Regions from separate parts of the Variovorax sp. BGA-UO-ETr-C22 genome, predicted to be linked through region 2. Evidence: riboswitches for the same ligand, from Rfam matches in the RefSeq annotation. Region 2 holds a riboswitch; the other holds the start of a gene.
What was found. Region 2 has a riboswitch for glycine ahead of gcvT (glycine cleavage system aminomethyltransferase GcvT). Riboswitches for the same ligand answer to the same signal wherever they lie in the genome.

Region 1 (7,573 bases), on a different contig from region 2:
CGCGCGGATCAGGTGATGCAAATGGTTGACCGCAAGGATGACTTCGTCGACGCCGGCGCGACGCAGCTGCCGCAGCAGGAGTTCCAGCACCGGCATGTCCCCCAGGGGCATGAGGGGCTTGGGAAACGAGGCGGTGAACGGCTGAAGGCGAGTGCCCTTGCCGCCGGCCATGACGACTGCTTTCATGATGCTTGCTCTCTCAGACGGTGTAGACCGCAGGGCGGTACAGGTGGATGTTGCGGCGGATGAATTCGATGCTCTGGCGCAACCCCTCGTCCAGGTCGACTTGCGGCGACCACCCCATCAACTTCGCGGCCAGCGCGTTGTCGGAGACGAGCTTCAAGACCTCGCTCTTGTCGGGGCGCATGCGCGCAGTGTCCGCAACGATCTCCTTTTCCACGCCCATCAGCTTGAGGATGCGCTCGGCAAAGTGACCGATCGTGTAGGTCGAGCCGGTTCCCAGGTTGATGGTCTGCCCCTCGATCCCGGGCGTCACCGAAGCAGCGACGAAGCCGGCGACCGTGTCCGTCACGAAGGTCATGTCGCGCTCAGGGGTCAGCGATCCGAGCTTGATCACGTCCTGGGTCAATGCCTGCGAGATGATGGTCGGGATGAATGCCCGGGCGGACTGGCGCGGGCCGAACGTGTTGAACGGGCGCAAGGTCACGACACCCGTGTCGAACGAGCGGTAGTAGCTCTCGGCGATCTTGTCCGCCCCGATCTTCGAGGCCGAATAAGGCGACTGCCCTTGCAGCGGATGCTCTTCGTCGATCGGCACGCGCACCGCGGTGCCGTACACCTCGGAGGTGCTCGTGTGGACGACGCGACGAACCGACAGACGGCGCGCGGCCTCCACGACGTTGAGCGTTCCCTCGACGTTGGTGCGCACGTAGCTGCGCGGGGCAACGTACGAATACGGAATGGCGATCAGGGCCGCCAGATGGCAGACGACGTCGATGCCCTGCATGGCATGCATGACGAAATCGCCATCGTCGATGTTGCCCGCCACGACGCGGAACTGCCCCTTCACGTCATCCGGTGCGAATTCGAGATTGCCCCAACTCGATGCGGAACCGTAGCGGACCATAGCCGTCACCTCAGCGCCGGCACGCACGAGTGCTTCGACAAGGTGACTGCCGATGAATCCGCCTGCGCCGGTTACAAGGTATTTTTGACCCGTCAGGGTTTGAGTTGATGCGTGCATGACTTGTACTACCGAAGAAATTGTTGTGTGTCAGTGTTCAGAATGAGTGCTCTTCGGCAAGCAGCCGATTGAGGTACTTGCCGTAGGCATTTTTCTGCAGTGGCAAGGCCAGCCGCGCCAGTTGCTCCTTGTCGATGAAGCCATGCCGCCACGCGATTTCCTCCGGGCAGGCGATCTTCAACCCCTGCCGGTGCTCCAGCGTGGCGATGAACTGCCCCGCCTCCAACAGGCTTTCATGCGTACCGGTATCAAGCCAGGCGTAGCCGCGCTGCATGATCTGCACGTTGAGCCGGCCAAGATCGAGGTACGCCTGATTGACGGCCGTGATCTCGAGTTCGCCTCGTGCACTCGGCTTCACCGCCTTGGCGATGTCGATGACCTGGTTGTCGTAGAAGTACAGGCCCGTCACGGCGTAGTTGCTCTTGGGCTTGAGCGGCTTTTCCTCGATGCTGCTGGCCTTGCCTTGTGCATCGAATGCGACCACGCCATACCGCTCCGGGTCATGCACGTGGTACGCGAACACAGTGGCTCCCGCGTCCTGCGCGTCGGCGCCGCCCAGCAGATGGGCAAAGTCATGCCCATAGAAGATGTTGTCCCCCAACACCAGCGCGCTCGGCGAGTTGCCCACGAACTTGTCGCCGATGATGAACGCCTGCGCCAGGCCATCGGGACTTGGCTGCACCGCGTACTGCAGGTTGATGCCCCACTGGCTGCCATCACCCAGCAGTTGCTGGAAGCGCGGCGTGTCCTGCGGCGTGCTGATGATGAGGATGTCGCGCATGCCGCCGAGCATCAGGGTGCTCAGCGGGTAATAAATCATGGGCTTGTCGTACACCGGCAGCAGTTGCTTGCTCATGGCAAGCGTGGCCGGGTGCAGGCGGGTGCCGGAGCCACCGGCGAGGATGATGCCTTTGCGTTGCGTCATGGGAGTCTTCTTCTGTGAGGGGCAGGAAAAATCAGTCGGTCAGAGCGTCTCGCGCAGCATGCGTGCCACGCCTTCCTGCCAGGGCGGCAGTCGCAGGCCGAAGGTGGTCTGCAGCTTGGTGGTGTCGAGCCGCGAGTTGTGCGGGCGCTTCGCGGGCGTCGGAAAGGCACTGGTGGGCACGGCCTCCACGGCCTGCGGGCCGGCCTTGAGTTCGACGCCGGCCTGCTGCGCCATCTCGAGCACGAAGCGCGCGTAGCCGTGCCACGTGGTCTCGCCGCCGGCGATGGCGTGGTACAGCCCGGCCTTGGTCGGGTCTTGCAAGGTGGCGCGGATGGCGTGCGCGGTGATGTCGGCCAGCAGCTCGGCACCGGTCGGGGCGCCGAACTGGTCGTCGATGACCGTGAGCTTGTCGCGCTCCTTGGCCAGCCGCAGCATGGTCTTGGCGAAGTTGCCGCCGCGTGCGGCGTACACCCAGCTGGTGCGAAAGATCAGGTGCTTCGCGCAATGCTGCGCCACCAGCTGCTCGCCTTCGAGCTTGGTCTGGCCGTACACGCTGAGCGGGCCGGTCGCGTCGTCTTCCTTCCAGGGCTTGGTGCCGCTGCCGTCGAAGACGTAGTCGGTGGAGTAATGCACCATCAGCGCGCCGATCTGCTGCGCCGCCTCGGCCACCACGCCGGGCGAGGTGGCGTTGAGCTTGCGCGCAAAGTCGGGCTCACTCTCGGCCTTGTCGACGGCAGTGTGCGCGGCGGCATTGATGATGACGTCGGGGCGCACCGCCAGCACGGTTGCGGCCAACTGCTCGGGACGGCTGAAGTCGGCGTGGAAGTCGGTGCTGTCGAAATCGAGTGCGACCACTTCGCCGAGCGGCGCGAGGCTGCGCTGCAGCTCCCAGCCGACCTGTCCACCCTTGCCGAGCAGCAGCAACTTCATGCGGAAGCCTTTGCAGGTGCGGCGTCGTACTGCTTCTCGACCCATTCGCGGTATGCGCCGCTTTGCACGTTGCGCACCCACTCGCCGTTCGCGAGGTACCACTGGACGGTCTTGCGGATGCCGGTGTCGAAGGTCTCGGCGGGCTTCCAGCCAAGCTCGGCCTCGAGCTTGCGTGCATCGATGGCGTAGCGGCGGTCGTGGCCCGGGCGGTCCGTGACGTAGGTGATCTGCTCCTTGTACGGCTTGCCGTCGGCGCGGGGGCTCAGTTCGTCGAGCAGCGCGCACACGGTGTTGACGATCTCGATGTTGGGCTTCTCGTTCCAGCCGCCGACGTTGTAGGTCTCGCCGAGCTTGCCGGCTTCGAGCACGCGGCGGATGGCGCTGCAGTGGTCCTTCACGTAGAGCCAGTCGCGCACCTGCATGCCGTCGCCGTACACGGGCAGGTTCTTGCCGGCCAGTGCGTTGACGATCATCAGCGGGATCAGCTTCTCGGGGAAGTGGAACGGGCCGTAGTTGTTCGAGCAGTTGGTGGTGACCACCGGCAGGCCGTAGGTGTGGTGCCAGGCGCGCACGAGGTGGTCGCTGGCGGCCTTGCTGGCCGAGTACGGGCTGTTGGGCTCGTACTTGTTCTCTTCGGTGAAGGCCGGGTCGGTCTTGGAGAGCGAGCCGTAGACCTCGTCGGTCGACACATGCAGGAAGCGGAAGGCCGCCTTCTGGTCGGCCGGCAGGGCGTTCCAGTAGCCGCGCACCGATTCGAGCAGGCGGAAGGTGCCGAGCACATTGGTCTGCACGAAGTCTTCCGGGCCGTGGATCGAACGATCCACATGCGATTCCGCGGCAAAGTTCACGACGGCACGGGGTTTGTGCTCGGCCAGCAGGCGATCGAGCAGCGCGCTGTCGCCGATGTCGCCCTGCACGAAGACGTGGTTCGCGTTGCCCTTGAGCGACGCCAGAGTCTCGAGGTTGCCTGCGTAGGTCAGCTTGTCGAGGTTCACGACGGGCTCGTTGCCCTGCGCGATCCAGTCGAGCACGAAATTGGCGCCAATGAAGCCTGCGCCGCCGGTAACCAGGATCATGGAGTCCCCTGCATGTAGAAAAAAGTTTGCTTTACCAAAAATCAACATTCAATTATCCCATCGGTGTGAAGTGCCGATGTACAGGGCTTGGCCGGCTTGCGGGGCCCGCCTACAATCGCCAACAATTGCAGGAGAGCGGGCCTCCACGGAGGCCCTACCGAAGGCGCAAACTCCCATAAACGCTCAGGTCGGCCCGACGAAATTCCAGGCAACGCCCAGGAACTTCGGCAAGGGGTCAGTACTGCACTCATCGATACAGCCGTCTGGAGAGCCGCCACGCCATGTGGCGCACCGAAGGAGCAAACCCGCTGCGGGTGCAGCAGGGTGAATCTCTCAGGTACCGAGGACAGGGGGAGCGGCAACTTGGACATCGGTCGTCCGGTTGCTTGCTATTGGTTCAATAGCACTCCACGCCCGCCGTTCAAGCGCTGCAAACTCAAAGGTACTTGCAATGCGTGTGATCGTTCTTGGCGCCGGCCTGCTCGGCGTGACTTCGGCCTACTACCTTCAGCAACTCGGCCACGAGGTGACCGTGATCGACCGGCAGGCCACCCCGGCCGCCGAAACCAGCTTCGCCAACGGCGGCCAGATCTCGGTCAGCCATGCCGAACCCTGGGCCAATCCGAGCGCGCCGCTGAAGGTGCTGCAATGGCTCGGCAAGGAAGATGCGCCGCTGCTCTTTCGCATCCGCGCCGACATGCGCCAGTGGCTCTGGGGCCTGCAGTTCTTGCGCGAATGCACCCCCGCGCGCACCCGCCACAACATCGAACAGATCGTTCGTCTCGGTACATACAGCCGGGAAATGTTGCAGCAATTGCGTCGAGACACGGGCCTGAACTATGACCAGCGCACGCAAGGCATCCTGCACTTCTACACGACGCAAAAAGAATTCGACGGCGCCCTCGCGCCCGCCGAGCAGATGCGTGCCCTGGGCTGCGAACGCTTGGTCATCTCGGCCGACGAGGCCATCAAGATCGAACCCGCCCTCGCCCACATCCGCCCCCAACTCGCCGGCGCCACCTACACCGCCGAAGACGAATCGGGCGACGCCAACCGCTTCGCGCGCGAGCTCGTGAAGCTGGCCGAAGCGGCCGGCGTGAAGTTCCTCATGAGCCACACGGTGACCGCGCTGCGCGAAGCGGGCGGCAGCATCGACCACGTCGAGGCGACCGACAACGAAGGCCGCTTCCAGCGCATCCGCGGCGATGCCTTCGTGCTCGCGATGGGTTCGCTGAGCCCGCTGTACGCCGCGCCGCTGGGCATCCGCCTGCCGATCTACCCGGCCAAGGGCTACTCGGTGACGCTGCCCGTGAAGGACGCATCGAAGGCGCACCAGGTCTCGCTCACCGACGACGAATACAAGCTGGTGTTCTCGCGCTACACCTCCGAGTCGGGCGACCGCCTGCGCATCGCCGGCACGGCCGAGCTCAACGGCTACGACCGCGACCTGAACCGCGTGCGCTGCGAAGCCATCGTGCGGCGCGTCGAAGAGCTCTTCCCCGGCGCCGGCGACACCGAACGCGCGCAGTTCTGGACCGGCCTGCGCCCGGCCACGCCGAGCAACGTGCCGCTGATCGGCAAGACCAAGCTGCCGAACCTGTTCCTCAACACGGGCCACGGCACGCTCGGCTGGACGCACGCCTGCGGCTCGGGCAAGTCGATCGCGCGCATCGTGAGCGGGCTGGCGCCCGAGGTCGACTTCGCGTTCGCCGGCATGCCGGCGCCCGCGCCGCGCGCCGTGCAGCCCGCCCTGGGCTGACACGGCCCCGCCCTCTGGTCACGCCTTGAACGTGACCCAGGGCTTGAGCCGCACGGCGCAGCGGATGAGCCCCGCGCTTTCCTGCGCCTCGATCACCGCGCCGATCGGCTTGTAGGCCTGCGGCGCTTCTTCGATGCGGCGCTCCTCGCGCAAGGTCACGCACTGCCAGCTGGCATCGGCGTCGCCGGGCGCGGGCCGCATCGCGCGCACCTCCTGCCGACGCATGCGCCGGCCGGCACCATGGCTGCACGACCACAGCCAGTCTTCATGCCCCAGCCCGGTCGCGAGGTACGAGTGATCGCCCATCGACCCGGGAATCAGCGCCAGGTCGCCCGCGTGCGCCGGCGTCGCGCCCTTGCGATGGATGTTCATGCCGTGCTCGCGCAGCACCACGTTGTGCGGCACGTCGACCACGAGCGTCGACGCCGTGGCACCCAGCAGCTCGGCGAAGTCCTTGCGCACCAGCTCGGCCAGCACGACGCGATTGGCCCACGCATAGCGCGCGGCCACGCCCATGGCTTCCAGGTACTCCTGCGCCAGCGGCCCGGCCAGCCCGTACAGCCCGCTCTTCGGATGACGCAGGCCCTGCGGCCACTCGGCCCGCGCGCGGTCCATCCAGCGGCCGCCGACATGGAACCCGATGTCGCGCGAGCCGCTGTGGATCATCACCACGACCTCGCCCGCCTTGAGCCCCGCGCGGTAGGCCGCGTGCCGGTCCATCACCTGGTCGACCACCTGCAGCTCGACGAAGTGGTTGCCGCTGCCCGGCGTGCCGAGGCACGGGTCGCGGAACACCTCGTGGCGCGCGCCGGTGTAGGCCGGCGGTGCGTGCCGCGACTGCCCGCCGAAGCTCGCCAGGCCGATGCACGCGCCGATCTCGGCCTGCAGCCGGTCGCGGTCGCACGCGGCCCAGAGCCCGTCATTGCGCACGGCGTCCAGGAATGCGGCCGGCCCGTCGTCGAACAGCGCGCGAAACGCCGCCGTGTGCACCGGCACGTCGCGCCCGTTGTCGAGCAGGCTGCGCGTGAGCCGCGCGAGCAGCTGCGTCTTGTGCGGCGCCACCTGGTCCAGCGTGAGGCCGGTGGTCAGCAGGCGCATGCCGCAGTTGATGTCGGTGCCGACCGCGGCGGGAATCACGAAGTCGCCATCGGTGGCGACGACGCTGCCCACCGGCGCGACCGAGCCCGGATGAAAGTCCGGCGTCGCGCAAGCCTTGCACACGCCGTGCGCGCCGTCGGGCGAGCGCACGCTGGCGAAGGCCAGCAGCTGGTTCACGGCTTTTTCTTCCAGCGGCAGGCTCTGCGGCAGAAGCACGGTCGCCTGCGCGGCTTCGTTGCGCAGGTGATAAATGCCGTCGCGGTAGTCGACGGCGATGTTCGCGCGAGAAAAGGCGCGCTGGAGTCTCGAAAAATGACTATTGGTAGGGCTGCCCATGGCTGCAATTCCATTCGGGGAAACCGTGTCGGTTTCCGGGCCCCGTCACATCGCGTGGCGGGGCGAAAGAGATCGACCGCGTGCCTCGGGGCGCGCGGATCACTCTTTCTTGCAGCAGCAGAGATTCAAGAAAGCGGGCGGATTCTAGCGACGCGAAGCGCTTGCGAAAACAACGCGCAGGCGCGCGCGTCGTTTTTTCCCGTCAGTCAGCCAGTCAGTCAGTCCGGCGCAGTGAACACCGTCAG
Region 2 (7,573 bases):
TGCTGTCGGATGCACGCGGGCTCGGCGTGACGCTCACGGTGGTGTTGTGCGTGCTGTGCGTCGCGACCGTGCTGGCCTTGCGGCTGCGCAATCGGACGGTGCAGGTGATGGCGGGCGAGGCTGCGGCGGCCTGAGCTCTGCCCCGCGCACCCGGTGCACAGGGCACTGGGTGCTTCCCGCAGCGAAATCAAGGAGGAGCCGAAGGCGGGGGACATTCGCGGAGGGAAGCACCCGGTGTCCTGTGCACGCGCCCTGAACCACGGACCACTGAAATCCGTGGGCGATTCAACGCCGCACGCGCTCTCTTTCACTGCCAGAATCGACGCAAGCTTCGACGTCGAGCCTGACAGACAAGAAGAAGGAAAGAGAAGGACGCCATGCACCGAATCGTCGCCCAGGGCAGCAGCCTTGTCGCTGCCGGCTTGCTGGCCACCGCCGGTATCGCGGCCACGCCGGCCGCCGCGCCCGTTGCAGCCGTTGCAGCCGTTGCACCAGCAGCCGCCCCCGCCAATCCCGTCACCCACCTCGCCGAAGTGGAAAGCGCCGTGCGCGCCTGGGCCGCCGCCTGGTCCGCGCGCGACGTCGAGCGCTACCTCGCCGCCTACGCGAGCGACTTCACCCCCGCGCGCGGCCAGACCCGCGAGCGCTGGGAGGCCGACCGGCGCGCCCGCATCACGGGCAAGTCGCGCATCAGCGTGGGCATCGAGGGGCTGGTGATCAGCGTCCAGGGCACCTCGGCCAGCGCGCAGTTCCGGCAGGTCTACAGCGCCGACGCGCTCACCGAGACCGACCGCAAGACCCTCGAGCTGCAGCGCGTGGGCACGCGCTGGCTGATCCGCAAGGAGAGCGCGGGCAACTGACGCGCACCGCCTTGTCCCTGTAAGGCAAATGGTTCACGAAGATGTCACCACTTGCAACGATGCTGCAGCCTTCGACCTCCGAAAGCTGTGGCCGCCATGTTCCCCACCAAGACCGAGAAGGCACGCGACGAACTCCAGGCCGGGCAGCGCACGCTCAGCCAGCGTGAGCGCGCCCTGCTGCTCATGGCCGACGGCCGGCGCTCGCTGACCGACTTCAGCCCGCTGTTCCCCAGCCGCGTCGAGGCCGAGCAGGCGATCCAGGGGCTGATGCAGCGCGGCTACCTGCAGGTCGCGCGCCCGGTCGCGCCACCGCCCGCACCGGCCCCCACGCCCGTCACCGCCGCCGAGCCGATCCAGGTCGCCACCTCGGCCGACAGCTTCGACGGCAAGCGCTCGCTGGCCACCACGCGCATGTTCCTGTTCGACATCTGCGAACGCATGTTCGTGCGCCGCGACCCGCGCTTCGCCAACCAGATGCGCGACGCCCTGCGCGAGGCCCGCGACCGCGAGGCCATGCTGACCATCGCCGCGCTGATGCTCTCCGAGATCGAGAAGGCCGCCGGCCCCGAGCGCGCCGACTCGCTGCGCGAGCGCATCGACAAGCTGCTGCCGCCGGCGGAAACCGTGCACTGAGCCACCAGCCCCGGCCCCGCGATCCACTACACTCGCCGGGTCAGGAGAGAGCCCCGCGCGACGGGGCCGCCGAAGGCGCAGGGGTTCCCCGAACGCTCAGGCAAAAGGACTGACAAGACGCCGGCAACCACCGGCGTTTCCTTGCTGGAGAGAGGCCGTGGCATTGCATGCGGCCCACCGAAGGAGCAAACCCCGATCGTGGGGCGAATCTCTCAGGTAAAGCGGACAGCAGGGGTGGCCCGTGGCGTTGCAGCCATGGATTTCGACTGCCCCTTTGGAGTGCCCCGTGGCCGCTTCTTCCGCTTCCGACGCCCAACTTCTCAAGACCCCGCTGTACGACCTGCACGTGGAGCTCGGCGCCCGCATGGTGCCCTTCGCCGGCTATTCCATGCCCGTGCAGTACCCCGCCGGCCTCATGGCCGAGCACAAGCACACGCGCGACGCAGCCGGCCTGTTCGACATCTCGCACATGGGCCAGCTGCGCCTGGTCGGCCCCGATGCCGCCGCCGCCTTCGAAACCCTGATGCCCGTCGACGTGGTCGACCTGCCCGCCGGCAAGCAGCGCTACGGCCTGCTGCTGAACGACGAGGGCGGCATCCTCGACGACCTGATGTTCTTCAACGAAGGCAACGGTTCGCTCTTCGTGATCGTGAACGGCGCCTGCAAGGTGGCCGACATCGCCCACATCCAGGCCAGGATCGGCGCGCGCTGCCAGGTGCAACCCCTGCCCGACCACGCCCTGCTCGCGCTGCAAGGCCCGCAGGCCGCGGCCACGCTGGCGCGCCTGTCGCCCGGCATCGAGCGCTTCGTGTTCATGACCGGCGGCGCGGTGCAGATCGGCGGCATCGCCGCCTTCGTCACCCGCAGCGGCTACACCGGCGAAGACGGCTTCGAGATCTCGGTGGCCGGCAAAGACGCCGACGCCCTCGCCCGCCTGCTGCTCGCGCAGCCCGAAGTGAAGCCCGTCGGCCTGGGCGCGCGCAACTCGCTGCGGCTCGAAGCCGGCCTGTGCCTGTACGGCAACGACATCGACACCACCACCACCCCGGTCGAAGCCTCGCTGAACTGGGCGATCCAGAAGGTGCGCCGCGCGGGCGGCGCGCGCGAAGGCGGCTTTCCGGGCGCGGCCAAGGTGCTGGCCCAGCTCGCCGCCGTCGCCTCGGGCGCGGCCGGCCACACCGACCACAAGACGCTCACGCGCAAGCGCGTCGGCCTCGTGGCACTCGAACGCATTCCGGTGCGCGACGGCACGCTGCTGCAGTCGCTCGAAGGGCACGACATCGGCGCCGTCACCAGCGGCCTGCTCGGCCCCACGGCCGACCGCTGCGTGGCCATGGGCTACGTGGCCGCCGCCTTCGCCGAGCCCGGCACGCGCGTGCAGGCCATCGTGCGCGGCAAGCCGGTGCCGATGGAAGTCTCGACCATGCCTTTCGTGCCGACGCGCTACTACCGCGGCTGACCGACACTGAACCCCGCAGACCCGGCTAGGCTCTGCACCCCGATTCCATTTTTTCCACGAGGAGTTTTTTCATGAGCATCAAATACACCAAGGACCACGAATGGGTGGCGGCCGAAGGCGGCGCCGCCACCGTCGGCATCACCGTGCATGCGCAGGACGCGCTGGGCGACGTGGTGTTCGTCGACCTGCCTGAAGTGGGCAAGACCTTCGCGCAGGGCGAGGTCGCCGGTGTGGTCGAGTCGGTGAAGGCCGCCGCCGATGTGTTCATGCCCGTGTCGGGCGAGATCACCGAAGTGAACGAAGCGCTGCGCGCCGACCCGTCGCTGGCCAACAGCGACCCGCTGGCCGCCGGCTGGTTCTTCAAGGTCAAGCTGAGCGAGCCCGCGCAGCTCGACGCCCTGCTCGACGCCGCCAGCTACGACAAGTTCGCCGCCGAATCCTGATCCGCTGAACAGCAGCTTCCTCGCACCTTCGTTCCTTCTCCCCCGAGCCTTCACCGCCATGCCGATTCCCGCCCTTCCCTCTTTGCAAGAACTAGAGAACGCCGAAGAATTCCTCGCCCGCCACATCGGCATCGATGCAGCGGACGAGGCGCGCATGCTGCCGGTGATCGGCTCGGAAACGCGCGCGGAGCTCATCGACGGCATCGTGCCCGCGGCCATCCGCCGCGCCCGGCCGATGCGCCTGCCCGCGCCCGTCACCGAGGCCGACGCGCTGGCCGAACTGAAGACGCTGGCGTCGAAGAACAAGGTGTTCAAGAGCTTCATCGGCCAGGGCTATTACGGCACGCACACGCCGGGCGTGATCCTGCGCAACATCCTGGAGAACCCCGCCTGGTACACCGCCTACACGCCCTACCAGGCCGAGATCTCGCAGGGCCGCATGGAAGCCCTGCTCAACTTCCAGACGATGGTGTGCGACCTCACGGGCATGGCCATCGCCAACGCCTCGATGCTCGACGAGGCCACGGCCGCGGCCGAAGCCATGACGCTCGCCAAGCGCAGCGTGAAGAGCAAGAGCAACGTCTTCCTCGTGTCGGGCGACTGCCACCCGCAGACCATCGAAGTCATCAAGACCCGCGCCGCGCCGCTGGGCATCGAAGTCAAGGTGAGCACGGTGTCCGAAACGCTGCCGCACCTGATGGTGAGCGGCGAGTTCTTCGGCGTGCTCGCACAGTACCCCGCCACCACCGGCCACGTGCACGACCTGCGCCCGCTCGCGGGCCACGCGCACCAGTGCGATGCCGCCTTCATCGTCGCGGCCGACCTGCTGGCGCTCACATTGCTGGTCGCCCCCGGCGAGTTCGATGCCGACATCGTCTGCGGCACCACGCAGCGCTTGGGCATGCCGCTGTGCAACGGCGGCCCGCACGCTGCCTACCTGGCCTGCCGCGATTCGTTCAAGCGCTCGCTGCCCGGCCGCCTCGTCGGCGTGAGCGTCGACACGCACGGCCAGCCCGCCTACCGCCTCGCGCTGCAGACGCGCGAGCAGCACATCCGCCGCGAGAAGGCCACGTCGAACATCTGCACCGCGCAGGTGCTGCCGGCCGTGGTCGCCAGCATGTACGCCGTGTACCACGGCCCCGACGGCCTCACGCGCATCGCGCAGCGCGTGGCCGTGCTCACCGCCATCCTCGCCAAGGGCCTGTCGCAGATGGGCCGCGAGCCGGTGAACACCACCGCCTTCGACTCGCTGACGATCCGCACCGGCGACGACACGGCCGCGATCATCGAGCGCGCGCAAGCCGGCGGCGTCAACCTGCGCCAGCGCCTGCAGCAGCACCTGGGCATTTCGCTGGACGAGACCACCACGCGCGCCGACATCGAAACCCTGTGGGCCCTGTTCGTGCCCGCCGGCACTGCGATGCCGCGCTTCGACGAGCTGGCCGCCAACACCACGCCGCTGATTCCCGAGGACCTGCGCCGCACCAGCGCCTTTCTCACGCACCCGGTGTTCAACACCCACAAGAGCGAAACCGCGATGCTGCGCTACATCCGCAGCCTGTCGGACAAGGACCTGGCGCTCGACCGCAGCATGATCCCGCTGGGCAGTTGCACCATGAAGCTCAACGCGACAAGCGAGATGATCCCCATCACCTGGCCCGAGTTCGCCAACATCCACCCCTTCGCGCCCGCCGACCAGCTGCAGGGCTACGCCCAGCTCGACGCGCAGCTGCGCGCCTGGCTGTGCGAAGCGACCGGCTACGCGGGCATCAGCCTGCAGCCCAACGCGGGCTCGCAGGGCGAGTACGCGGGCCTGCTGGCCATCAAGTCCTTCCATGAAGCCAAGGGCCAGGGCCACCGCAACATCTGCCTGATTCCCTCGTCGGCGCACGGCACCAACCCGGCCAGCGCCCAGATGGTGGGCCTGCAGGTGGTGGTGACGGCCTGCGACGCGCAAGGCAACGTCGACATGGACGACCTGAAGCGCGCCTGCGAAAAGCACAGCGCCCACCTGGCCGCCGTGATGATCACCTACCCCAGCACGCACGGTGTGTTCGAAACCCGCGTGAAGGAACTGTGCGAGCTCGTGCATGAGCACGGCGGCCGCGTGTACGTCGACGGCGCCAACATGAACGCGCTGGTCGGCGTGGCCGCGCCAGGCGAATTCGGCGGCGACGTGAGCCACCTGAACCTGCACAAGACCTTCTGCATTCCGCACGGCGGTGGCGGCCCGGGCGTCGGTCCGGTCTGCGTGGTCGAAGACCTCGTGCCCTACCTGCCGGGCCACGCCACGGCCGGCGTGCCCTCGAACGGCGTGGGCGCCGTGTCGGCGGCGCCGCTGGGCAACGCGGCCGTGCTGCCGATCAGCTGGATGTACTGCCGCATGATGGGCGCCAAGGGCCTACAGGCCGCGACCGAGACGGCCATCCTCAGCGCCAACTACATCAGCGCGCGCCTGAAGGACCACTACCCTACGCTGTACGCGAGCCCCAACGGCCACGTCGCGCACGAGTGCATCCTCGACCTGCGCCCGCTCAAGGACACCAGCGGCGTGACCGCCGAAGACGTGGCCAAGCGCCTCATCGACTACGGCTTCCACGCGCCCACGCTGAGCTTCCCCGTGCCCGGCACGCTGATGGTGGAGCCCACCGAAAGCGAACCGCTGGCCGAGCTCGACCGTTTCGTCGACGCGATGATCGCCATCCGCGGCGAGATCCGCCGCGTGGAAGAAGGCGTCTGGTCGAAGGACGACAACCCGCTCAAGCATGCGCCGCACACCGCCGCCAGCCTGCTCGGCACGGAGTGGAGCCACCCGTACTCGCGCGAACTCGGCGCGTTCCCGCTGGCCGAACTCAAGCAGGCCAAGTACTGGCCGCCGATCGGGCGCGTCGACAACGTCTACGGCGACCGCAACCTGTTCTGCAGCTGCGTGCCGGTGGGCGAGTACCAGGAAACCGAAGAGGCCTGACGAAGGCGAGGCGGCGCAAGCCGCCCGCCGTTCAGCCTTCGCGGCGGTACATCGCCCACTTCACGGTGAGCAGGTCCGCGGCGATCTTCGCGGCGTTCACGCCCGCGTAGATTTCGGACGGATCGAACGCGAACGCCGCCTGGTAGCGCTTGATGTGCGCGTAGTCCCGATCGAAGGTCATCGGGCCCATGAGTTCGGTCGGGTCGGTGCCGGCGGGAAGCGCCAGGAATTTCCCGGGGTCGGTGGTGCTCTGGTAAAGATCGACGCTCATCAGGTTCATGGCTTGCCCTCGAAGTCGTAGGCGCAAATCATCTCGACCCTTCGCGCCGCATGCAATCGGCCCGCGCCTACAGGGCGTGCAGGCGGGGCGCTGTCAGTGCATCGCGCCTCAGGGCTGCTTCTTCTTCGCGATCTCGCCGGTGGCGATCTGCGCGCGCAGCCCGCGCAGGCTGGCCTTCATCTTGCGCTCGTTCTCGGGCCCCATGCGCACCAGGATCTTCTGGCCGGCCGAGAGCGATTCGAGCTTCGGGTCGGCGTATTCGTAGCGCACCCAGGGCCGCTGCGAGGGAATGTCGCCCTTCACCTCGACCAGCTTCACCTGCACCGGTCCCGTGGGCTCGGGCGCTTGCAGCAGGTGGTCGATCACGGCGATGAAGCGGTCGTTGAAATAGCGGCCCGGATAGCCCAGCTCTTCGTACGCCTGCTGGAACAGCGGGTACAGCCGCGCATACACCGCCGCCGCCTTGGCCGGATCGACCGCCCCGGCCAGCATCACGATGCCGTTGTAGCGCGCGGCGTTGTTCGCCGCGATGGTCTGCACGCCGCCCTGCTGCGGCCCCTCGGTGATGAAGCGCTGCGGCGCGGGCTGCACCGGCCACTTGCTGGCGGGTGCCTGCTCGCGCGGCAGGTTGTCGACGGTGGCGACGAAGCGCCGCACTACGCCGTCGGACTGCAGGTAGGCCGCCACGGCCTTGCCGCCCAGCAGCTCGGTGAGCGCCTTCATCACGCGCGCATCGGAACTGGCCAGTGCGGGCAACGCGGCATCGGGCGGGGCCAGCGCCTCGACCGGGTTCTGCGGGCCCTTCGGCTCTTCGGCCTTGGGCGGCTCGGGGGGCGCGTCGTTCGGGGCGACGGCCACGGGCGCGGTCGGCAGCGGCGCCAGTTGCTGCTGCTGGTACCAGCGCCAGCCGAAATAAGCCGCCACCAGCAC

Region 1: it holds a riboswitch for glycine, as region 2 does, so the genes downstream of both, AC57B8_RS13910 (D-amino acid dehydrogenase) here and gcvT (glycine cleavage system aminomethyltransferase GcvT) in region 2, are expected to answer to the same signal.

What each region holds. Positions count from the first base shown of each region.
Region 1 covers NZ_JCAQPA010000010.1:97,860-105,432, reverse strand. Annotated here, with positions in the region: gene AC57B8_RS13935 (sugar phosphate nucleotidyltransferase) at 1-186, opposite strand, end outside; gene AC57B8_RS13930 (GDP-mannose 4,6-dehydratase) at 200-1,204, opposite strand; gene rfbA (glucose-1-phosphate thymidylyltransferase RfbA) at 1,242-2,129, opposite strand; gene rfbD (dTDP-4-dehydrorhamnose reductase) at 2,169-3,059, opposite strand; gene rfbB (dTDP-glucose 4,6-dehydratase) at 3,056-4,135, opposite strand; glycine riboswitch at 4,254-4,344, shown strand; glycine riboswitch at 4,389-4,495, shown strand; gene AC57B8_RS13910 (D-amino acid dehydrogenase) at 4,587-5,894, shown strand; gene AC57B8_RS13905 (RtcB family protein) at 5,913-7,328, opposite strand; gene AC57B8_RS13900 (FIST signal transduction protein) at 7,547-7,573, opposite strand, start outside.
Region 2 covers NZ_JCAQPA010000011.1:1,811,907-1,819,479, forward strand. Annotated here, with positions in the region: gene AC57B8_RS28510 (MFS transporter) at 1-134, shown strand, start outside; gene AC57B8_RS28515 (L,D-transpeptidase Cds6 family protein) at 378-860, shown strand; gene AC57B8_RS28520 (hypothetical protein) at 957-1,493, shown strand; glycine riboswitch at 1,525-1,615, shown strand; glycine riboswitch at 1,628-1,732, shown strand; gene gcvT (glycine cleavage system aminomethyltransferase GcvT) at 1,780-2,952, shown strand; gene gcvH (glycine cleavage system protein GcvH) at 3,024-3,395, shown strand; gene gcvP (aminomethyl-transferring glycine dehydrogenase) at 3,454-6,363, shown strand; gene AC57B8_RS28540 (hypothetical protein) at 6,395-6,643, opposite strand; gene AC57B8_RS28545 (DUF3014 domain-containing protein) at 6,752-7,573, opposite strand, start outside.